DNA from 3 places in the Cellulosilyticum sp. WCF-2 genome. Region 1 is predicted to be linked to each of the others. Evidence: riboswitches for the same ligand, from Rfam matches in the RefSeq annotation. Region 1 holds a riboswitch; each other region holds the start of a gene.
What was found. A riboswitch is a leader RNA that binds a small molecule or an ion and turns the genes downstream of it on or off. The one in region 1 is predicted to bind S-adenosylmethionine.

Region 1 (8,218 bases):
TTAAGCCACTTATTAGGACCTATGAGTTTTCTAGTAAAAGACCAAATGTTAGATAGTCTAGGTGATAAGATTGAACCGGCTATTTCTCAAATGATTGTAGATGAAGCAGAAGGAATTATAAGACAAGCTGTAGAGGAGGAAAGTAATAACCTGAAAGAAACCTCGGTGGGAGATTGGGTAACCAAGCTAGATCCCTATAGAGACATCATCAAAAAAGTAGTCATTAAATCTTATGAAGGTTTGGTAAGGAATGGGCTTAGTACTGCTCTTGAAAAGTTAGATTTAGCTCAGATGATAGAAGAACGCATTATGGCATTTGATACTTTAGAAATGGAAAATTTAATTCTTGAGATTATGAATAAAGAACTTAATAGGCTAGTATGGTTAGGCGCTTTACTTGGTGGTATTATGGGGTGTGTAATGAGTTTTTTCTAAGAGATAAAAAGTTATTTATGATTAGAAAAAGTGCTGATTTTCATAGGGGATAGGCATATTGACTAGAATAGTGTTGAATAAACCTAGGATTAGTGGTAAGATTCAATAAGAGGAAGTATATAAAGTCGCAATAACAGGAAGGGAGATGGACAATGAGACAGCAAAGAAAATGGGCAGTTTTTCTCATTATGAGTTTAATTGTAAGTACATTTTTAGTAGGTTGTAATGGGGAGAATGGGCCAAAGCCAACACAGGAAATTGAAAGCCCGTCACCTACCGCCACAGCAGAAACAACAGAAAGTAGCTATAATAGCGCTTTTGAAAAATATAATAACAATATTACTGAACTAGGGCTAGTTATTAATGCGCCAGATCAGGAAGCCATCAATAGCTTACCTCAGGTAGAAACCTATAAACAGATGGATACAAAAGATAATCTAATGATTATACCCAAATATAACGGTTCAAAAATTACAATTAGCAAAGTAGAGTATACAGGTGAACGCTTTATTGCAAAAGATACCTTATATGCAAAAGAAGGAACACCAGAAGGTTATGGTCTACTTCTGTATGCTGTAAGACCAGAAGGTATTCCGCAGATTATGATTACAGTGACCTACAAAAATAAAAGTATTGACTATGTTATAGCTGAAGATGGGAAAAATGGTCATGAAGGTATTGAATATCTAAAGCTTGAAACAGATGATATGGGGATGCCCCATTCAGGCGAAATGATTACACCTATTCAAGATGCTACATATTTAGAAGGTTTAAATCGTTTTAGTAGTTTTGATGTAGATTTTGATTTAGATGGTAGCAATGAAACCATTGAGGTCTACTGTCAAGGAGAAATAACGGATGATGGCAGTTATTTTTTAGATGATGGCCAAGTTTGGACCTTAGTTGTCAAAAAAGGTGATGATATTTATCCGTTATTTGAAAAAAGTTATATTCAATTAGGCGGCTTAGAATATTTAGTTTATATAGATTATAACGATTATGAAAGAGTACATGTATTAGTTCAGTATAAAGCTGGAGCAGGTATGATGACATTTGATTGTGTTTATGATGAAGAAACTGGTAACTTTAGGCGTGATACAGTTTATGAAGCAAGTAATATCAACATTTTGAAAGATTGGAAGTAAGATAGAAAACTGTGTTTAAAAGTGAGAGCTTTTAAACACAGTTTTTTGATGTAATCACATGATAATAGATAATAAAGAATTGTAAATAGGTGATAGGTGATTTAGCAATAGCAGAAGGTTATGATTTTAAAAGTAAGTCTATAATGTTATGAAAATAAGTCCAAATGAAACATGCCTATCAATCAATTGACAATGATTATGTAAACACTTATGATAGAAGAAGTTGTTTTGAGATAAGTGAGAAGGATAGGTGAAGAATGTTGCTAGTTGTTGGTGGGATGATAGGTCTGGGAAAAACCAGTGTTGCAGAGCTTTTAGGAGAGCATTTTGGAACGGAAGTATTTTATGAAAGTGTAGATAATAATCCAATTTTACCTCTTTTTTATACTTCAAGTGAAGAAGAAATAGAAAAGAAAAGATATCCCTTTTTATTACAATTACATTTTTTAGATACACGTTTTAGAAGTATTAAAAGTGCATTGTATCATGATAATAACGTACTTGATCGTAGTATTTATGAAGATTGGTATTTTGCTAAAGTTAATAATGACCTAGGAAGAATCTCGGATTTAGAATTTCAAATGTATGATCGTTTGTTAGATAATATGATGCAAGAGTTAAAGGAACTTCCTAAGAAAGCACCTGATTTAATGATTTATTTAAAGGGATCATTTGAAACAGTGCTATCGCGTATTATGAAACGTGGTAGAAGCTATGAATTAGATGCACAGCTTGAAGCTTATTATAGACAACTATGGGAAGGATATGATGAATGGGTGATGAGTCATTATCATGCCAGTGAAGTTGTAGTCATTGATATGGATCGCTATGATGTAGTAAGCCGCAGGGAAGATGCGTTAGAAGTATTAGCATTAGTAGAAAGCAAATTAAAGATGATTAGAAAAAAATAGAAATTATTTCTTGACTTTTCAAATTAACATGATTATACTAAGTATCAATAGAAAAGCTTATCTAGAGAGGTGGAGGGAACAGGCCCTATGATACCTCAGCAACCACACTTAAGTGAAAGGTGCTAATTCCTGCAGAACCTAAGGTTCTGGAAGATAAGGGCGGATGAATCAAAGCAAAGTAAACCTCTCTTATTTTTAGTGATCATTAAAAATAAGAGAGGTTTACTTTGTTTCTAGAAGGAGGAAAAAATGGAGAAAGTATTCAATCAGCCAATTATATCTTTACAGAATTTAAGTAAAACCTATTCAGTAGATCAAGGAACATTCACGGCATTAAAAGATGTTAACTTAGATATTTATAAAGGAGACATTTATGGCATCATTGGTATGAGTGGCGCTGGAAAAAGTACCCTCGTAAGATGTATTAATTATCTAGAAGAGCCAACCAAAGGTAAAGTATACTTTGATGGAAAAGATTTAGGTACATTAAGTGCGGTAGAATTTAGGAAAGCCAGACAGTCTATGAGTATGATTTTTCAACAATTTAATTTGTTGATGCAACGTACAGCAGAAGATAATGTTTGTTTTCCATTAGAAATTGCAGGTATGAAGAAAAAAGAAGCAAGAGAAAAAGCTAAAGAGTTATTAGCGGTAGTTGGGTTAAGTGATAAAGCGAAATCATATCCTTCACAGCTTTCAGGAGGGCAGAAGCAAAGAGTAGCCATTGCTAGGGCATTAGCTACTAATCCTAAGGTGCTTTTATGTGATGAAGCCACATCGGCCTTAGACCCAAGTACAACTCAATCTATTTTAGCATTGCTAAAAGAAATTAATCAGAAGTTTGGTATTACCATTGTTATTATTACCCACGAAATGAAGGTTGTAGAGGAGATTTGTTCTCATGTTGCCATTATTGCAGATAGTCAAATTGTAGAGGTTGGAACAGTAGAAGAAGTGTTCACTCATCCTCAAAGTCAAGTAGGGCAGCAACTCGTTTATCCAAATGGCATGCCACCTAGTCAGTACATAGGCACGAAATGTGCACGCATTATTTTTGATGGCAGTTCAGCTTATGATCCAGCTATAGCAAGTATGATTTTAGAGTGTAAGGCTCATGTCAATATTATCTATGCAGATATGAAACAGGTAGGAGATAAAGCAATGGGACAAATGGTACTTCAATTGCCAGAGGATACAAGTCAAGCAATGCGTGTCTTAGATTACTTAAGACAAAGAGAACTAATTGTAGAGGAGGTTATGTAAAATGTGGGATGTTGAAATGATTAAAACCATTACAATAGGGATATTCGAGACCTTATACATGACCTTATTTTCTACTTTATTAGCTTATATGATAGGTTTACCTTTGGGTATAGCCTTAGTTGTTACAGAAAAAGGAAATTTATTGCCTAGTAAATGGCTTAACAGCATTTTAAATGTGATAGTCAATATAACACGCTCAGTACCTTTCTTGATTCTACTTATTTTTATTCAACCTTTTACAAGATGGGTGGTGGGAACCACTATAGGGTCAACAGCAACTGTTGTACCTTTAGTTGTAGCAGCAGCCCCTTTTATCGGGCGAATGGTAGAGTCTTCTATTAAAGAATTAGATCACGGCATTATCGAAGCAGCTCTTTCTATGGGAGCTACACCTTTTCAAATTATCTGGAAAGTGATGTTACCTGAAACGAAACCTTCTTTATGGATAGGTGCTTCTATTACAGCTACAACTATTTTAGGCTATTCAGCAATGGCTGGCTTTACAAGTGGTGGTGGTCTTGGAGATATTGCCATTCGTTATGGCTTTTATCGTTATCAAACAGAAGTGATGTTAGTAACGGTAATCTTATTAGTCATTATCGTTCAATGTATTCAAGGTATAGGTATGAAAATAGCAACAAAGCAAGATAAAAGAAAATAAATCTTAATGAAAACCAGGGGGAAATAAAATGAAAAAATTATTAACTTTAAGTTTGGTAGCTGTATTATCACTTTCACTTCTTGCAGGTTGTGGCAAAAGTGAAGCAAGTAATAAAATTGTTGTAGGAGCATCTACATCACCACACGCAGAGATTCTAGCAGTAGCAAAACCTATTTTGAAAGAAAAAGGCTATGATCTTGAAATTAAGGAGTTTTCAGATTATGTGCAGCCTAACCTAACACTTGAAAATAAAGAATTAGATGCTAATTATTTTCAACATAAACCTTATTTAGATGATTTTAATAGTAAGAATGGTACACATCTTGTATCAGTAGCAGCTGTCCACTATGAGCCATTTGGCATTTATCCAGGAAAATCATCTAGTATAGATGATATCAAAGATGGAGCTAAAATTGCGGTACCCAATGATACAACTAATGAGGCAAGAGCTTTAATGCTTCTTCAAGATTTAGGTATCATTACTGTAGATGAGTCAGCAGGTTTAGCAGCAACTAAAACAGATATTACTTCAAATCCTCGTAACATTGAAATAGTAGAAATTGAAGCAGCTCAGCTTGTACGTACACTTCAAGATGTGGATTTTGCAGTTATTAATGGTAATTATGCTATTCAAGGTGGACTTAATGTAGAAGAGGATGCTCTAGCAAAAGAGGCAGCAGATTCTTTAATGGCCCAAACTTATGCTAATATTTTAGCTGTACGTGAAGGCGACGAAAATAGAGAAGATATTAAAGCACTTATTGAAGCTTTAGGAAGCAAGGAAGTAAAAGACTTTATTGCAGAGAAGTACCAAGGTTCAGTGGTAAGCTTAAATTAATGATAGAGAGCTGTTGTATTAGCAATTTTATTTGTTAATACAACAGCTCTTTTTTATTTAGTACCATGCTATGAGATTAATAACATTAAATAGGAAGAAATTTGAATTCAACAAAATGACTTAGTAGGTGTCTTTACACATGTATTGATTATTTAAGAGGATGATGTTATATTAAATAAAGTATAACTTGATAAGTGAGGCGAGAAAATGAATGTAGTTAATACAATAGAGCAAATTAGGTCTTTAAAAAAACAAAAAAATGCACTTATTGTAGCACATTATTATGTAGATGATTCCGTGCAAGAAATAGCAGATTACGTAGGAGATTCTTATTATTTAAGCAAAGTATGCATGGATAGACCAGAACAACTGATTATCTTTTGCGGTGTTAGATTTATGGGGGAAAGTGCTAAGATTCTTAATCCTTATAAACAGGTAGTTATGGCAGAGGAGCATGCTGATTGCCCAATGGCTCATATGATAGAAATAGAAAAGATTAGAGAAATGCGAGCGGCTTATAAAGATTTAGCGGTTGTATGCTATATTAACTCAACCACAGAGATTAAAGCAGAAGCCGATGTGATCGTCACTTCCTCTAATGCTTTAGAGATTGTGGGTCAGCTACCCGAAAAAAATATTTTCTTTATACCAGATGAACATTTAGGTCGTTATATTGCTGAGCAATTACCAGAAAAAAATTTCATTTTTAATGATGGTTTTTGTCATGTACATACAAGTATTACAGTAGAAAGTTTAAAGACTGCTATGGCTGCGCAACCAGAGGCCAAGGTTCTAGTTCATCCTGAGTGCCCTAAAGTCATTACAGAATTAGCAGATTATGTAGGAAGCACTTCAGGTATTATTGATTACGCTACTCATGACCCTGCTGAGAAATTTATTATTGGGACTGAAATGGGTATTCTATATGAACTTAAAAAGAAAAATCCTCACAAGCAATTTTATGCCGTAGGTCACAGACAATTTTGTCCTAATATGAAACGCATTAGTTTAGAGGATGTCTACCATGCCCTAGATACATTAAAGCATCCTGTTGAATTAGACGAAGAAATGAGAAGAAAGGCAGAAGGTGCTCTTAGTAAGATGCATCAATTGGCAAAATAAAATGAAACAAGCATATGATGTAGTCATTGTAGGGACAGGTGTTTCAGGATTATTTTGTGCACTTCATTTACCTGAGACTGTAAACATCTTAATGATTACCAAAGGTCAATTAGAAGAAAGTAACTCTTTTTTAGCACAAGGGGGCATTTGTGTTTTAAAAGATGCAGGGGATTTTGAAAGTTATGTAGAAGATACCTTAAAAGCAGGAAAATATGAAAATGATAGAACAGCTGTAGAAACCATAATTCGAGAATCTAGAGAAATCATTAATGAGTTAATTGCTCTAGGTGTAGATTTTGACAAGGAAAAAGGTGAACTAGTTTACACAAAAGAAGCAGCACACAGCACGAATCGCATTTTACATCACAAAGATGTAACAGGAAAAGAAATTACAAGTAAACTTTTAGCTGCCGTTAAACAAAGAGCTAATATCGAGCTATTAGAACAATGTACACTAGTAGATTTGATTAAAAATAATAAAACAGCATATGGGGTAATGGTCTATTATAAAGGAAGTTATCATGCCGTTTATGCCAAGGATATTGTACTTGCTACAGGTGGTATAGGGGGTATTTTTAAAGCAAGCACCAATTTTTCACATCTAACAGGTGATGGAGTAGCTATTGCATTAAAACATCAGGTACAAGTAGCAGATATTCACTACATCCAGATTCATCCTACAACCCTCTATAGTCAAAAACAAGGGAAACGCTTTTTAATCTCTGAGGCTGTACGAGGAGAAGGTGCGTATTTGCTCAATCCTAAAGGAGAACGTTTTGTAGATGAGTTATTGCCAAGAGATATTGTATCAGCTAGAGTAAGCGAAGAAATGCTTAAATTTCAAACAGATCATGTGTACTTAAGTGTGAAGCACTTAGATGGAGAATATATTAAAAAGCGCTTTCCTAATATATATGAGGCTTGTAAAGAAGAAGGGTATGATTTGACCAAAGAGGATATTCCTGTTACACCAGCTCAACACTATTTTATGGGTGGTATTGCAGTTGACCTTAGGGGAAGAACATCACTTAAACATTTATATGCAGTTGGAGAAACAAGCCGTACAGGGGTACATGGAGCTAATCGTCTAGCAAGTAATTCACTTTTGGAAGGATTAGTATTTGCTAAAAAGGTTGCACTCGATATAAAAGCAAGTGATATGTTTTTGTCCAAAGGGCCTATAGGTATTCCTATCATTGAGGAATCTATAGAAGAGATAAAAGCAAATTACGAGACTCTTTTATTAGAAGCAATCAAAAGAAAGGATGAAAATTTTTATGTTAGATGGTTTCATAAACAATATAAATGTGGATGAGCATATATTAAATGCAATCAAAGAAGATATCACCAGCGAAGATGTAACGACTATGGCAATTATGAAAGAAAAGCAACAGGGAGAAGTACAACTTATTTGTAAGGAGGATGGCATATTAGCAGGCCTTAGTGTTTTTAGACGTACCTTTGAATTAATAGGAAATATTGAGATGCAAACAAGTTATAAAGATGGGAATGAAGTTAAAAAAGGAGAGATTATTGCTAGTATAAGAGGTGATATTAGAGTACTACTTTCCGGAGAACGTACAGCTTTAAATTATTTACAACGTATGAGTGGTATAGCTAGCTTTACTCATGAATTGGTTGAGGAATTAAAAGGTACAAAGACGACGTTACTTGATACGAGAAAAACGACGCCAGGTATGAGGGTATTTGAAAAGTATGCAGTTAAAGTAGGGGGAGGAACTAACCATCGCTTTAATCTAACAGATGGTGTACTTATTAAAGATAATCATATAGGGGCAGCAGGTAGTATTACAGCTGCAGTTAAAGCTTGCAAAGCATATGC
Region 2 (8,218 bases), 1.6 Mb from region 1:
AAAAACTCAGGAAGTTTAGGATATGGTTGGGATGGATGTGGAGCTGGAAGATATAATCTAGGCATTCTACATAATGGAGATATTATAGGATGTGTGTCTATTAGAGATAAAGAATTAATAGAAGGCAATATAAGAAATGAGTCATTAAGATCTATTTGGGAAAGGGAAGATGCCTTTAGTTGGAATCGTCAATTAACGAAGGACAAGCTGAAAGGTCACTGCAAAAAATGTAGATATGGGGCAATCTGTAAAGGTGGATGTACTAATTCTAGATTAGTTCATAAGGGCAGTATTTATGAAGAGAATCAATATTGTTCATATGGTATGGTCATGGATCAAGCAGAAGCTGTATTAAGAAATGTAGAGAATCCATTGGAACTTCTGGGAAAAGCAATGAAATTCTTACAGAATGAAAAGCATCAATTAGCAGAAACTGCATTAAGTTTGTATCTAGAATATGAACCTAATGATATAGAGGCACGAAAAAATTACGGATATATTCAGTTTATGTTGGAGAATTACGAGGAATCTAAAAGATGCAATGAGATTATTTTGAAGGCGAATCCAAAGGATGTATATGCTCTGAAAGGCTTAGGCTTAGCATTAGCTAAGATGGGACAAGTAGAAACAGGAATAGAGCATTTAAAAAAGGCTATTGAGTACACAGATCATAGATTCTTGGATCCCTATTATGATTTGGCAGTTATTTTAGTTGAGAATAATTATGAAGAGGAAGCTAAAGCACTTATTAAAGAAACTACACTAAAATATGAAGAGTTTAGTATTTATCAACAAATGTTTAATGAAAAATTAGGTGTATCTTAAGAATGACTTATGAATTTTTAATTTTCAATATTAATCAATATGAAATATTGGAAAGTTAAAAATAAGCATTAGAGAGAGGAGGAGAAAATATGAACCAGAATGAAAAACTTATAATGGCTTTAACAGATGAAGAACTTATGGAGTTAACTGGGGGCTTTATAGAATCAGCTGTAGCAAAAGGTGCAATGGTAACATTATTATATGCTATTAGACCGAATCCCAAACCTATTATTGATTTTATATTTAAGGTTCTTAAAAAGTAATACTAAATCGAGTTGATAAAGGGGAGTTTAAAATGGAAAATAAGCAGAAAAAAGAATTAATTATGGATGAAATTGTAATTAAAGAATTACAAGAAATCTCCGGAGGAAATATCTTAACTATAGTACCACCTCGACTTGGAGGAATTTCTAAAATTCCAACAAAGCCACCTATAATAACATTTCCACCGCTTAGTGGCATTGTTAAGAGGGTATAATAAGTAGTAAAGCAGTTAATAATTTTTTTAAACATATAAGGAGGGAAATAAAATGAAAGAAGATGAAAAAGTACTTAAATCATTAACAGATGAAGAGTTAATGCAGTTAGATGGAGGTTTCTTTATTATTGACGTAATCAAAGAAGTAATAAGTAAAAGACCACCCATCATGGCACTTTATGCAGTTTCACCAACTATTAAAAGAATTTAAAAAAGACAATCTATAGAGGTTAATGGTAAGGCAGTTTAGTAAAAATACTTTAACTAAACTGCCTATTAATTTATGGTTTAAAGAAAGGATGTAGCTTATGAGGGTCCATTATATAGAAGAAGACTCATGCACAATAGCATATTTTCCAAGAACATTAAGGTATTTTGTTGTGAATGGAACCATGAAAGATTTTATTAATGCAGTAGAAGAAGGGGTGAGCAGGGAAAGTATTATTTCTAGATTAGAGATAAGTGGGGACCAGTATGATGCATTTAATGAAAAGATACGAGTGTGTTTGGGAGATAATGATTATTTAGTTGATGAATATAGTACTAAAAAACTATTCCTCGAAAAATTATCATTAAATATAAGTAACGATTGTAATTTAAGATGTAAATATTGTTATGCAAATGGAGGTAAATACCATTCATCTAGACAAATAATGACGCAAGAGACGGCACATCGCGCATTAGAGATATTTTTTAATCATTTTGATACCATTGAAAAAGTGGCTCTTTTTGGAGGGGAACCTACTCAAAATATGGAAGTTATCAGGTATGTATGTGAGTATGTATATGAAAAAAATGAAAAGACAGGGCAAAAAACATATTTAGGAATGGTTACTAATGGTACACAAGTAACAGATGAATTGATTGAACTCATTAACAAGTATGATATCCAAGTAACTATTAGTTTTGATGGCACCAAAGAAGCACAAGATGTGGCAAGAGTATTTGCTAATGGAGAAGGTACGGCTCAAGTTGTTATGGACAATATTAGAAAGCTTCAACAATACACTTCACAGCCAGCAAGTATAGAGGTAACCTATCATAAGTATCATCAGGAAAATCAAATGAAGGTTATGGATATTGTAAGAAGTATTAAGCAACAGATTGGGGATGTAGATATTCATATTGTCCCCATGGGATGTAATCAAAAGGAACCTATTAAGGAGTTAATGTTAGATAATCTAGATGAATTTTTAGATGCTATTGATGAGGCGCTTTCGGAAAAAGGAGAGGGGCTATCGTATACTTTTTTAGATTGTATTTTGGAGTCACTCACTAAAAAGACACCATCTAAGTATATTTGTGATGCAGCAATTAATGCATTATCTGTTAGTACCAATGGTGATATTTACCCCTGTTCTGTATTAACAGATATGAAAGATGAGTGGGGAGGATCTATTTATAACGAGAATGTATTAGATGAGCAACAATTTGAATATATGATAAGTAGATATTTAAAGTTTAATAAAATAGAAAATGAGAAGTGCAGTAAGTGCTTTGCACATACAGCATGTTTTGCATGCTTAGGTATGAATGCTATTACTAATGGAAGCCCGTTTGAACTAGATGAAAGCTTATGTGAGTTAAATAGGCAAATGCTAGAGAAGATAATAATAAAGCTTAATGATCTACAAAGAGAGGCAAGGAGAAATGACCTCCTAGCTTAGCAAGTTTGAAAATATCTAGTAAGGTTATTTAATATTAATACCTTTACAGGATATATAAAGTTAGAGGAGTAAGGTGTATCATTTCTTTTGTATTCATTTTGTAATGGATATATTGGACTTAATAGGTTAGAAAAAATGCTGTTCTATAATTTACCTTACAAAAAGATATATATAATAGTTTTTGTAAGCGGAGCAGTGAGTGCAAGTTATTCAGTGGAAAACTAAAGAAAAAGGGGATAAGTACTTATTAAAACAAAACAAATTGTGGATAATATAAAAGAAAACACAATACAGGTTGCCTCAAAATCTTGAGGCAACCTGTATTTATATAGTCAGTGAGAAGCTATTATGCCTCTGAATAAATTCTTTTAATGATTTTATACAAAAGGATTATAGAAGCGGCTACCATTTTTCATAGTAATCCATAAAGAAGCTAAAAATAGTAGAACGACTCCTACAATAGCAATATAATCTCTTTTAGCAAAAGGCCTACTGCTATACCAAGTACGTTTCTTATGAGTTCCAAAAGAACGAAGTTCCATAGCACAACTAATGGTTTCAATACGTTCTAAGCTGCTAAAAATTAGTGGAATCAAAATGGTGCTCATATTTTTAATACGTTTTGTTAGTTTTTCTTTACTAGATAGATCAATTCCTCTTGCTTGCGCTGCAAAAGCAATTTCTCTATAATCTCTTTGGACATCTGGAATATATCTTAAGGCAATAGCTACTGCATAAGAAAGTTTATAGCTTACTCCAATACGATTTAAAGAAGCAGCAAATTCACTTGGGTGAGTAGCTACAATGAATAATAAAGCAATTGGAATAACTGCAAAATACTTAAGTGTTACATTGAGCTGATAGAATAATTGCTCTACAGTTACGGTATAGGGCCCTACTATTTTAAATAATACTGTAGTACTACCATAAATCTTACAACCTTCCATAGGGGAAAAAATAAAAATAGCAATATTATTAATTAAAAGGAAGGCTAATATAAAGTAAACTACAAAAGCCACATCCTTAAACTTAATCTGAGATACTTTAAAGCAAATTAAGCTCAATATAAGTAACATAGCTAATACTCTTGTATCATAAGTAAGCATAGCAGTTAAGGAGCAAAAAATTAAACAGATTAGTTTAGTAGCTCCAGTTAAACGGTGAATAGGGGAATCTGCCTCAAGATATCCGAGCGTTACATTTGGCATAGATTTCTTCTCCTTCTATCTTCTTTAATAAAGCTTTGAACAAAAGCTTTAGGGTCTTCAAGTTTTACTTTAACTGCAAGTGAATATAAAGAAGTCTCTTTAAGATGAGCTGGTGTAATGATGTTTGAAGTTGTAAGCACATGAGTCACAGTATTATCAGCTAAAATTTCACCATCGGCTAAAACAATAGCACGATCTGTATACTCTAACATTAAATGCATATCATGAGTAATCATGATGATTGTAATGCCTTCATCATTAAGTGACTTCAAGAATTCCATCATCTCTGTATAATGCTTAAAGTCTTGTCCGGCAGTTGGTTCATCTAAAATAAGAATTTCGGGTTTACTTACTAAAATAGAAGCAATCGTTACACGTTTCTTTTGACCAAAGCTCAGTGCTGAAATAGGCCAGTTACGCATTTGATAGAGGTCGCATACTTTAAGTGTTTCATAAACTCGTGCTTTTACTTCGGCTTCAGGTAAACCTTGATTACGAAGTGCAAGTGCAACTTCATCATAAAGCATTGGTTTAGAAATCATTTGATTTGGATTTTGAAGTACAACACCGATAGATTCGCAGCGTTCTTTAATGGTTAAGTGTTTCATATCCTGTCCTTTAAGGAGTAGTCTACCTTTAGTAGGTTTATAAAAACCACAAATCAGTTTTGAAAGTGTAGACTTACCAGCGCCATTTTTGCCTACGATACTTAGCATCTCACCCTTATAAAGTTTTAAGTTAATATCCTTAAGTAAAGCTTTACTTCTATCATAGCTAAAGTTAACTTCTTCAAATTCAAGTAGCACATCATCATTAACTTTGTCTTTAATTTCTAATGTATTATTCATAAAAGCTTCAAGTTTTTCTTTACATCCTTTAAGATTAATTTGATCTAAAGGTTCAACTTTATCAAAAGCTTTAAGATCACATCCCGCATACTTAAGTGCTGTAATATAGAGTGGTTCACGAATACCATTTTGTTTAAGGGTATCTTCTTTAAATAATCGATTTGGGGTTGTATCTAATAGAATATGACCTTGGTTCATAACGATGATACGGTCTATAGGTCGATGTAAAACATCTTCTAAACGATGTTCGATGATAATAATAGTCTTACCAGTCTGCTCATGTACTTGATGAATTAGGTCAATAGCCTTTTCACCAGTAGCTGGATCGAGGCTAGCTAAAGGTTCATCAAAAAGCAAGATATCGGCATCACTTACAAGGGTACCGCCTAAAGTAACACGTTGTTTTTGCCCGCCAGATAAAGAGTGAGGTGCCACATTTAGAAAATCATCTACCTCTACAATAGAAGCTACTTCACTTACTTTTGTCTTCAGCTCATTTTGTGCGATACATTTATTTTCTAGGCTAAAGGCCATATCCTCGCCTACAGTAAGTCCAATAAACTGACTATCAGGATCTTGAAGAACCGTCCCCACCATTTGAGAAAGTTCAAATAGGCTAAGATTGGCAGTTTCTTTACCATTGATTTTTAAACTACCAGTTGATGTACCTTCTGTTCTAAAAGGAATAAGGCCATTTAAAGTAGCACCTAAGGTACTTTTTCCTGAACCAGAAGGACCTAAGATGAGTACCTTTTCACCTTCATAAATAGTTAAGTTAATGTTTTTTAAAGTAGGTTCATATTGTACTCTATATTGAAAGCTAAAGTTATTAAATTCAATAACAGGTTTTTTCATAGTTGTTCCTTTCTGTATCTATTGACTATCGCTCATAATATTTAATCATCTTCAAGATACAATATTATAAACTGTAGCCTCTGGATAATGAGCTCTAAATGTAAACAGCTTTGAAGTTGTAATAGACATTTAGAACGCAAGTTATATTAGTCTTCAAGTTTTAAACTTCCGGTTTGGATTCTAGTTTTAGCATAAGAAGCTAATAAAATAGAACCTAATACGCCGATAGTTATAATATTAGAGATTCCAGATACTGCTCCTTGAATATAAACCTTATTACTTGGTTCTGCATAAATGAGTATATCTAAAGTAGGAGCAACAATCCCCCAAGCCATTCCATTTGCTATAACTTGGAATAAATTAAAGAGGATGAGTTGTTTTTTACCAAAATAGCCATCTTGAAGTTTTAAGGCTTTAACTGAAAAACCAATAATGAGTCCAACTACGGCTGAAGCAATAATCCAGCTAAACCATGGTGACCCATAAGCTGTAATATCCTTTAATGTATGTCCGATGAATCCGATAGAGGCACCAGCTAGAGGGCCATAAAGCACAGCCATTAATGCTAAAAAAGCATAAGCTGTTTGAATTTCTGTATTGGGAATCCCCGTAGGAATAGAAGCAAAACGTCCTAAGATTAAAAAGACTGCTGATCCAATTCCTATGGCTACAATTGTACGTATAGAAAGTGTTTTGTTATTTTTCATTGTGTCTCCTGTTTTTAAAATAGATGATTTCCTTTAAACGCAAAAAAGCCTGAGTATAAACTCAGGCTTTGACCGGTCTATACTCATCTTCCAGTTTGTTTACTGTTGGATTTGGCACCTTGATATTATACAGGTTGCCGGGCTTCATAGGGCCAGTCCCTCCGCCACTCGTGATAAGCAAGTATATTCATATGTAAATATAATATTATGTAAAGTGATTAGTGTCAATTGAATTATTATGGAATTAAAGTAAAGAAATAGAAATAGCTTTAAAATAATCATCAAGAATTCTAAGTGAAAAATATTTTTGAATTATTATATAGTGAAAATAAGTAATAAAATAAATTGTGAAGCAAGCAATACAGCGAATTTTAATGATTAAAAATAGAAGTGACCGTTATAATAAAATTTATAAAGTAGTCAAATGAGTGTTTTATTTAATCTAGGAGGGCCGTACAATTCACCGGTGCTAGTAAATAATGAATAGGACAATATAAAATAGAGGGAAAAAGTTTATATGTTTAAGTGGTGCGTCATTATGGTTATAATGGATAAATAGAGAACAAGGCTATATTTAAGATTATGGCACATTCAGAGACGTGGATTATACTGTTAAGAATGGGTGAGAGTAGAGTATTTCGAAACAATAAATAGAGAAAAGAAGGAGAAAGTAAAATGAATCCATTAAATATACTAAAGAAATATTATGGTTATGATGCCTTTAGACCTGGGCAAGAAGAATTGATTCAGGCTATCTTATCAGGCAAAGATGCATTAGGGATTATGCCAACTGGTGGGGGGAAATCCATATGCTATCAAGTACCAGCACTTTTATTGGATGGAGTGACTATTGTTATTTCTCCTCTTATTTCTTTGATGAAAGATCAAGTAGATACACTTAAAGAGTACGGCATTGAAGCAGAGCTTATTAATTCTACTCTAAGTACAAAAGAATTTAGAGAAATTAGAGCCAATGCTAGAATGGGAGCATACAAGCTTTTATATGTAGCACCAGAACGTCTAGAGACTGAGAGTTTTATGGATTTAATAAGGGAGGTTCCTGTTTCTATGGTTGCAGTGGATGAAGCCCATTGTGTGAGTCAGTGGGGACATGACTTCAGACCTAGTTATAGAAGAGTTAGTCAAATACTTTACGCTCTTCCTAAGAGACCGATTGTAGCCGCTTTTACAGCAACAGCGACGCCCCTCGTCAAAGAAGATATTATTAAGCTTTTAGAACTCAATAAACCATTTGAGTTAACCAGTAGTTTTGATAGACCTAACCTTTATTTTGAAGTAAGAAAGCCAGAAAATAAACTTCACGAAACTGAAATGTATCTAAGAGAACATGTTGGTGAAAGTGGTGTGATTTACTGTGCAACCAGAAAAGGTGTAGATGATCTCTATGAAAGACTACTTAGGTTAGGTTTACCATGTACAAAATATCATGCGGGTTTAAGTGAAGCTGAGCGAAGTAGCAATCAAGATGACTTTTTATATGATAGAGTATCAGTGATGATTGCGACTAATGCCTTCGGAATGGGGATAGATAAACCCAATGTAAGATTCGTATTACATTATAATATGCCTAAGAATATGGAAGGCTATTATCAAGAAGCAGGTCGTGCGG
Region 3 (8,218 bases), 1.2 Mb from region 1:
AGCGAAAATCTGTACCATTTACCCCAATCTTAAGAACTGTTTTTTCCCCACTATCTGTTTTTTCTGTCTGAGTAGTATTACTTGCCTCATTGCTTGCTGGTTTTCCTGCCCCACATGCTGAAACTCCTAATGCTAATACACCTGTTAATATAATAGATAATAATTTCTTTTTATTCATTGTCATCTCTCCCTATCCTTTTTATAATTTATTATTAATGAGCCAATTTTTTATAGATGAAATCTCCCACTCCCTGAATCAAATAAACTAGGAGTAAAATAATAATAATGGTAACGATCATAATGTCTGTCTTAAAGTACTGATAACCATATCTAATAGCAAAATCGCCAAGTCCGCCTCCACCAACAGTTCCAGTGATAGCTGAATAACCAATTAAGCTAATAAGTGAAACAGTAATGGCTAAGATAATATCTTTTCTACCTTCTACTAAAATTACTTTCGTAATAATCTTCCATGTTGAAAATCCCATAGCCTCATAAGCTTCAATAATACCTCTATCTACCTTAAGAAGTGCCATTTCTACTTGTCTTGCTATAAAAGGAAAGCTGGCAACTACCAGTGGCACAATAGCACCTTTAACACCAATGGTTGTTCCTACAATCATTCTAGTAAGTCCTGGGATAGCTGCTATAAGTACAACAAACGGTATAGACCTTAATGTATTTACAATCTTAGAAACAATGGAATAAACTAATTTGTTGTCACAAATATGGTCCTTTGAAAAAACAAGTAGCATGACCCCTACTGGAATGCCTATGAGTGAAGCAAATAGACCTGATACAGAAATCATGATCATTGTTTCATTAAAAGCCTTTCCTAGCTCTGCTGAGTATTCAATTACATTAGGTATTAATTGCTGTAGCATGTTTAATCACCTCCACTTTTGTATTCAATGTTCTATAGTAATCAAGCGCTTTTTGTATCTGCCAATCATCACCTCTAAGCTCAACTATAAGGCTCCCTACAATGCCTGTATAAAGATGCTCAATATTCCCAAATAAGATATTAACTTGAATATCAAAGTCTCGTTCTAACTTTGAAAGTATAGGTTCATGAGCTACTTCACCATAAAAGTTAAATTTGCATACCATACCTGTAAACTGTGTTAAATCTTCTTCGTTAATGATGGTTCCTGAAGAATGGGCAACAAAGTCTTTGGCTACCTGACTTTGAGGACTAGTAAAAACTTCTACAATATCTCCACTTTCAATCACTTCGCCCTTCTCCATAATGGCAATGCGGTTACAAATGCTTTTTACTACTTCCATCTGATGCGTAATGATTACAATGGTAATATTCAGCTTATATCTAATTTCCTTTAGAAGCTGAAGAATAGATTTGGTTGTGGTAGGGTCTAGAGCGGAAGTAGCTTCGTCACATAGCAGAATCTTTGGATCACTGCTTAGTGCCCTTGCAATAGCTACTCTTTGCTTTTGCCCACCACTCAGCTGATTAGGATAAGCATATTTTTTATCTGTTAGATCTACTAACTCTAGTAAGTTGTTGACCTTTTCTTCAATTTCTTTTTTATTCCACTTTAAATTTTTAAGAGGCGCTGCAATATTGTCATAAACATTAATACTGTTCATTAAATTAAAGCCTTGAAAAATCATCCCGATATTACTACGCACTCTAGACAATTCTTTTTTATTCATTTGAGTAAGTATGGCGCCGTCTACCTCTACTTCTCCTTCATCAGGCCTCTCTAGTAAATTAATGATGCGAATGAGCGTACTTTTCCCTGCCCCACTATAGCCAATTACTCCGAAAATATCGCCTTGTTCTATCTCTAAATTAATATCCTTTAGTGCTTCAACCTTTGTACCCTTTGTATGAAAGGTCTTATGTATATGACTTAATTTAATCATATTTTTTCCTCCCCTCTTCCTAGTTTTTTTCTAGAATACCTGCATTGTCTTCTGGCATTAACCTCAAAAATAGTCTTTTTAAATGAGCAATTTCTTTGAGCTGTTTCTTTGTAAACACATAAGGAAGTTGTCCTTTTTCTATGTTGTTTATCAGTTTAATGAAATCTAATAATTTAATTTCCTTATATTTTCCCTTTTCATATTGCTTAAAGATATAATAAGGAAATACCTTTAAATCGCTTATCACCGTTACTTCTTTTTCCTTATGGATTCCTTTAGTCAATTCAATCTTTATTAGAATCCCAAGTAAAGCATTCAACGTATTAAAATCTCCTACCAGGTTGCCTAACGAATAAGCAATCAGTCCTGTTTTCCTAACTCCTTGTATTGGATCTATGAAGCTATACTTTTCAATAGGCTGCACGACATGAGCATGATTGCCTATAATAATATCTACGCCGCATTCCTCTAATACCCGATGTCCCATATCGATGATGTTTTGAATAGGGTAGGATTCAAATTCTAAGCTCCAATGGAGACAGGCAACTACAATGTCAGCATTCTTTTCCCTAGCAATTTGTACATGTTCCTTCACTAAATCTAGCTTTTCTCCCGGGTTATTCAGCTTGACATGGTTTACTAAATATGGCTTTCCCTCTGGCACTTGATCACCGTTCAGAGTAAAGGTATAAGCTAAGTATGCTACCCTTACCCCATGCTTTTCTATGATGGGAATGTCTCTTTGTTCCTCTATACTTCTAGCTGTCCCAACCTGTTTACAGCCTTTTTTATCAATCAATTCTAAGGTTTCAATAAGCCCTGATTCTCCTTGATTTAAACAGTGATTATTAGCTGTAGAGAAAAAATTAATCCCTCTTCCACCATGTAAATATCTTTCAAACATACCTAGTGTTCCATTAAGCTCTGGCGTACTATTAACACTTCTTGGTGCATTCTGAACTGGTTTAGAAGAAGCTATAGGCGTTTCCAAATTAGCGTAAATGCTGTCTACTCCATCAAAGTAAAAGTCTTCTACCTCATCCCAGAAATGCTCGGTTGTCTCTGGTGTTAACTGGTCTCCTGAAAGTAAGTCTCCACCCGCTGTTAAAGTAAATTTCCCTGTTATCTCAAATGCCTCTGGTAATGAAAATGTAAGGTCTTGCTTTTTAAAATAATCCTCAATTTGACTACCTTTCTCTGCTCTTTCAATCTGCTTTATGTAATACTTATATTTCCACCAATCAAACTCCCCTGGCTGCAAATTACTAAAGTCCCCCTGCACATTTTGGGAATATCTATAAGTATCGCCTTTGATTACTCCTAATAAGCGATATTTTAATTTTTCAGCTGCTAGCGACATTTACTCCACCTCCCTGTTGTTTTAGAAACTCCTTCATCTGTAGAAGATCGTTCTAACCTATATATGTTTTACTATATAAAATACAAAAGCTACTTTCTTATTGATAAGAAAGTAGCTCAAATAAAGCAGAACTCACCTTCTTATCTTCTCAAACTCAAAGTTTTAATTACTCTACGTTTGTAGGAATTAGCACCGTGTACACTTATGGAATGTCCGGTTGCTGGGCATCATAGGGCCTATCCCTCAGCCTCTCTCGATAAGAAACAGTTTTTTATTTCTGTGTTTTTATTTCTTAGTGTTTTAATATGTTTTGTAGTATATATTCTTCGTCGAATATTGTCAATAAAATTGCTTATATTTAAAATATAGTTTTTTCCTATAGCTAGATATTGATTTTTCAAGCTTTTGAACCTCATGTATTGATTTTACTTGGTTTTTACAACTATGAATTTCCACATTTTTAATTCCTAGTATTTTAGTAATAGATTGTTTCTGACACTATAAGTTACTTTTTGAATGAAGGTTTGAAAGCATATTTTATAAATACAAAATTTTTATGAAAATATTAAAAAAATACTTGACAATGACATTTAAGAAGCCTATATTATAAGTGTAATTAGCACTCGACCAATGAGAGTGCTAACAAAACTATAAAAAGGTTTCTTAAAGGAGGAGTTTATATGTTTGGATTAACACCATTCAATCGTCAAGCAGTTCAAAGGAGCAACAACGGATTTGTAGACTTTTATCATGTAATGGATGACTTTTTTAACAATGATCTTCTCAACTTAAGGGATTTTAAGTATGACACCTTTAAGGTAGATATTAAAGAAGATGCTAATGGCTATGCTATTGAAGCAGAGATGCCAGGCGTAAAAAAAGAAGACATTGCCATCGACTATCAGAACGATCAACTGATTATAGCCGTACAACGAAAAGAAGAAATGAATGATGAAAAAGATCAATATATCCATCGAGAACGTCGCATTGCTTCTATGCAGCGTGCGATTAGCTTAAAAGATGTTAAAGTAGAAGGCATTACAGCTAAACTAGAAGAGGGTATATTAAAGATAAATATTCCAAAAGAAGAAGTACCCAAAGCAAAACGATTAATTGAAATCCAATAAAAGTTAAGACTTAGAGGACTACTGCACCAAATTGCAGCAGTCTATTTTTATTGTATAGGAAAGCAGGACTTTCCTATACAATAAAAATAGAGAGCTAGATAGCTCTCTATCACAATATTTCTTAATTTACTCACTCAAAAAAGGTGAAAAATCTATTTCTTTTTTATAGGAAGCCAAAACTTAAATTCTACTGGTACCTTCGAGGGATTGTCAGCTAAAAACCATTCCTTCGAAAAAAGATGTTCTTCTAAATAATTTCGACCGTCAAAATCCACATCATAGCCGCCCATATCCAACATACACTCATATATAGTCTGTGATGATTTTTTCATGGATAAACCTATATCTAAAGTTCCATCTTCATTAAATTCATTCAACACCACATCACCCACAAGAAATAGGCCTTTAGGTGCATCACTCACCTTTGCGCCTAGCAAAGTTGTATTGAGTCCTTCTTCCCCATGCAAAACCATTTGAGCCTTATATTCATGAAAATCATTTTCTTCCCCTGTTGGGTGATGTCCATTAGGTACAAAACCTATATATCTCCTAGCTTCATAGTCATTCAGATTTTTTACAGCCCCCTCTCGTAATTGATTCCATGCCAAAGTTTCAGGTCTGTCACAATTTACTTGAAAGGAAACTACTTTCATATGATTTAATTCTTCAATACGAACTAATGATTTTGAACCAGTCATGATACTACCTCCGTCAAACTTGATTTGGAAAGTGATTGGCTGATATTTTTTGGCTATTCCCAGCTTTCGGACAATCGTTGGCGGCATACCATGAAAAGCTTGAAAAGCTCTCGTAAATGCCTCTGGAGATTCATATCCGTACTTATTAGCTAAATCCACTACCTTTATATCAGTATTTTTAATATCCTCACCTGCAAGAGACATTTTTCTAAACCGCACATAATCTCCTATTGTTAAATCTGTCATGAATGTAAACATTCTTTGAAATCGCGTCAAAGAGCAACAGGCAACACGGGCAACTTCGCAATAATCAATTTTACCTGTTATATTTGACTCTATGTAATCCAAAGCATCATTCATCTTACTTAACCATTCCATCACCAATTTCACCTCTAACAGCAGTATAACTCAAGTTTTCAAAAAGTACCTTGCAAAAAAAATCAGTTGATGCAAGACTTCTGCTTTCTATAATAAGACTATTCTCATTATAGCATATAAGGATTTTGTTCTTCGCATATTTAACTCCATTTTTATAGGACTTTTAATGTCTTATTATAATAAAAAAGCTGTAGATTTACTCTACAGCTTCTTTTTAAATATAACAAAAAGACTTTCTTTTGCTTTGTGTAATGCTGATTTCTATTCACTACTTATTATTTTTTAACCACATGATGGCACTATAGGCATGAATCGCAGCTCCCGTAGGTAATATTTCTTCATTAAAGACAACCTTTGCACTATGCATAGGCTCACCATATAAATCATTTTCGGCTTTTGAACCAGCACCTAACATCATATAAACACTTGGTACTTCATATGAATAAGAAGCAAAATCTTCTGATCCCATACCACCTGACTCAAATAATACTACTGACTTTTCACCTACTAAGTCCTTTACATAGTCTGTTATTTCATGTGCTAAGTTATTATTATTAGTTAGTGGTGGTACAGAAGATAGTTCTATTAATTCTGCTTCGCCTCTAAACATCTTAGCTGTAGAAGTTACTATTTCATTCATTCTGTTAAATATAAATTCGCCTATTTCTTTATCTAAACTTCTAATAGTACCCTCCATAATAACCTGGCCAGGTATGATGTTTGCTGCGTCTCCTCCAACAAACTTTCCTATAGTAACAACCGCTGATTGAGTAGCTGATACTTCTCTAGCTATAATTTCTTGTAAAGATAGATAGATATGAGCAGCTATATTGATAGGATCCACGCCTAGCTCAGGCATTGCCCCATGACAGCCCGCTCCTTTTACAACAATTCTAAATCTATTACATCCTGCTATACTTGTTCCTAAGCCACATAATATGACATTTGAAGGTGTGCCCGAGTGAACGTGCATCGCCATGGCTGCATCTACCTTTGGATTTTCAAGGACGCCTGCCGCTATCATTTTCTTAGCTCCAGTAAAGCCTTCTTCATCTGGTTGAAATACTAATTTTACAGTTCCTTCTATTTGCTCTTGATTCTCTCTAAGTAATTTGGCAGCACCTAAAAGCATAGCCGTATGCATATCATGCCCACAAGCATGCATATAACCATTAGTTGACTTAAAGTCACATTCTGTCTCTTCAGTTACTGGTAGTGCATCCATATCTGCCCTTAACAAAAAAGTCTTTCCTGGTTTATTCCCCTTAATTGTGGCCACTATACCACTTTCACATATCTCTTCCGGTTCATATCCCATAGCTCTTAATTGCTCTATTACAAATGCTTTTGTCTTTGGCAACTTTGCACCCACTTCAGGATCACTATGAATGGTTCTTCTATAACTTACTATGTCATCTTTTAATAATTTAGCTTGTTCAATAAACTTATTCATCATTCTTTCTCTTCCTTTTATTTGTATGAGATTTCCTTATTATTCTTTTGCTTTTAACAGTCTCTTTTAGTATGATATTTTCAGTATATATGATTTTAGCGCTCTTTAATAGCTTCTATCCTTATTTCTATGGTAAAAATGATTTCATTTTACTCCACTAAATCTTGTCAGAAGTATTCTCTGGAGCTTTGGAAATACCTGTAATCTTTTTATGCTTTGTTTTAACCCAAACTGTACTTTTATAAGTAAGCGTACCATATACAATGGCAAAGTACATACATATCGCATAATGAAATTGATTAAGGATATACGATATGTCATACTTATTACAATAGATGGTATAGAAAATAGTATAGATAAAAATCAGTATACTTATACTAATAAACAAAAGGGATATATATGTTTTAGTAATCAATATATATATCCCAATTATTGTAAATAAAAGTACTCTTATAGGGGTATTAATAAACAAAAAGGTATCTACTAGTTGCAAGCTAGGTTTTTTAATGCATTCTCTAATGAGTTTTCCTGTCAGCTTAACACTTACTTGCATATGGCCTCTACACCATCTTACTCTTTGAACAATAGATGGAACCCATCCATCAAGATGTTGATTAAGTACATACTGCTCTTCGACAAACTTGATTTTATATCCTTTTAAGATAGACAGTACACTAAATTCTAAGTCCTCTGTTAGTGTTGTACAATGCTGAAAGTCAACCTCGTCAAAAACCTTTTGATCAATACTAAATCCTGTGCCACTGAGGGATGCTGATAAACCTATGTTATTTCTAGCAATTTGTCTATCATAGGTTGTTCGATTAAAGGCAGTCGTAAAACTTCTTGCAACAAAACTTTCATCATTGGCTGAACATATCCTACATTGAAGTATATCAAACTCTTGGTGATAATAATTAAAGGCTGTAAGCATCTGAGGACTCACCTTATTATCTGCATCTAGTATAACAATATACTGATTATTCCAGAGGTTATGTTGCTTTAAATAGTCAATGCCAGCATTTAAAGCCTTGGGCTTACTTCCCCCTTTCACAGGTACAACTGTCATATTAAAATCGGGATTTTTTTCTTTAAACTGATGGCATAGTATTTCTGTTTTGTCTGTACAGTTATCTGCAATGACAACCACATGGAACAACTGCCTATCATAATCACTATTATATAAAGCCAATAAATTATCGACTATGACTTGTTCCTCATTATGACAAGCAATCAATACAGTAAAAGTGGCAGTCCGATTAAGTACATATTCAATTGGTATATTTCTCTTTTTAAAAGAAAAAAAAGAAATAATAAT

Region 2: it holds a riboswitch for S-adenosylmethionine, as region 1 does, so the genes downstream of both, EKH84_RS03500 (ECF-type riboflavin transporter substrate-binding protein) here and EKH84_RS10475 (methionine ABC transporter ATP-binding protein) in region 1, are expected to answer to the same signal.
Region 3: it holds a riboswitch for S-adenosylmethionine, as region 1 does, so the genes downstream of both, EKH84_RS05145 (CapA family protein) here and EKH84_RS10475 (methionine ABC transporter ATP-binding protein) in region 1, are expected to answer to the same signal.

Annotation. Positions count from the first base shown of each region.
Region 1 covers NZ_CP034675.1:2,344,751-2,352,968, forward strand. The annotation lists gene EKH84_RS10460 (DUF445 domain-containing protein) at 1-435, shown strand, start outside; gene EKH84_RS10465 (hypothetical protein) at 588-1,580, shown strand; gene EKH84_RS10470 (deoxynucleoside kinase) at 1,838-2,491, shown strand; SAM riboswitch class I at 2,546-2,651, shown strand; gene EKH84_RS10475 (methionine ABC transporter ATP-binding protein) at 2,741-3,754, shown strand; gene EKH84_RS10480 (methionine ABC transporter permease) at 3,756-4,415, shown strand; gene EKH84_RS10485 (MetQ/NlpA family ABC transporter substrate-binding protein) at 4,444-5,253, shown strand; gene nadA (quinolinate synthase NadA) at 5,461-6,375, shown strand; gene EKH84_RS10495 (L-aspartate oxidase) at 6,377-7,690, shown strand; gene nadC (carboxylating nicotinate-nucleotide diphosphorylase) at 7,653-8,218, shown strand, end outside.
Region 2 covers NZ_CP034675.1:790,149-798,366, forward strand. The annotation lists gene EKH84_RS03475 (radical SAM/SPASM domain-containing protein) at 1-825, shown strand, start outside; gene EKH84_RS21860 (hypothetical protein) at 915-1,088, shown strand; gene EKH84_RS03480 (hypothetical protein) at 1,121-1,303, shown strand; gene EKH84_RS21865 (hypothetical protein) at 1,356-1,514, shown strand; gene EKH84_RS03485 (radical SAM/SPASM domain-containing protein) at 1,612-2,970, shown strand; gene EKH84_RS03490 (energy-coupling factor transporter transmembrane component T family protein) at 3,348-4,178, opposite strand; gene EKH84_RS03495 (ABC transporter ATP-binding protein) at 4,166-5,881, opposite strand; gene EKH84_RS03500 (ECF-type riboflavin transporter substrate-binding protein) at 6,028-6,588, opposite strand; SAM riboswitch class I at 6,669-6,768, opposite strand; gene recQ (DNA helicase RecQ) at 7,264-8,218, shown strand, end outside.
Region 3 covers NZ_CP034675.1:1,160,046-1,168,263, reverse strand. The annotation lists gene EKH84_RS05160 (MetQ/NlpA family ABC transporter substrate-binding protein) at 1-178, opposite strand, end outside; gene EKH84_RS05155 (methionine ABC transporter permease) at 213-884, opposite strand; gene EKH84_RS05150 (methionine ABC transporter ATP-binding protein) at 862-1,887, opposite strand; gene EKH84_RS05145 (CapA family protein) at 1,907-3,247, opposite strand; SAM riboswitch class I at 3,385-3,510, opposite strand; gene EKH84_RS05140 (Hsp20/alpha crystallin family protein) at 3,928-4,374, shown strand; gene EKH84_RS05135 (helix-turn-helix domain-containing protein) at 4,527-5,450, opposite strand; gene EKH84_RS05130 (M20 metallopeptidase family protein) at 5,719-6,903, opposite strand; gene EKH84_RS05125 (glycosyltransferase) at 7,061-8,218, opposite strand, start outside.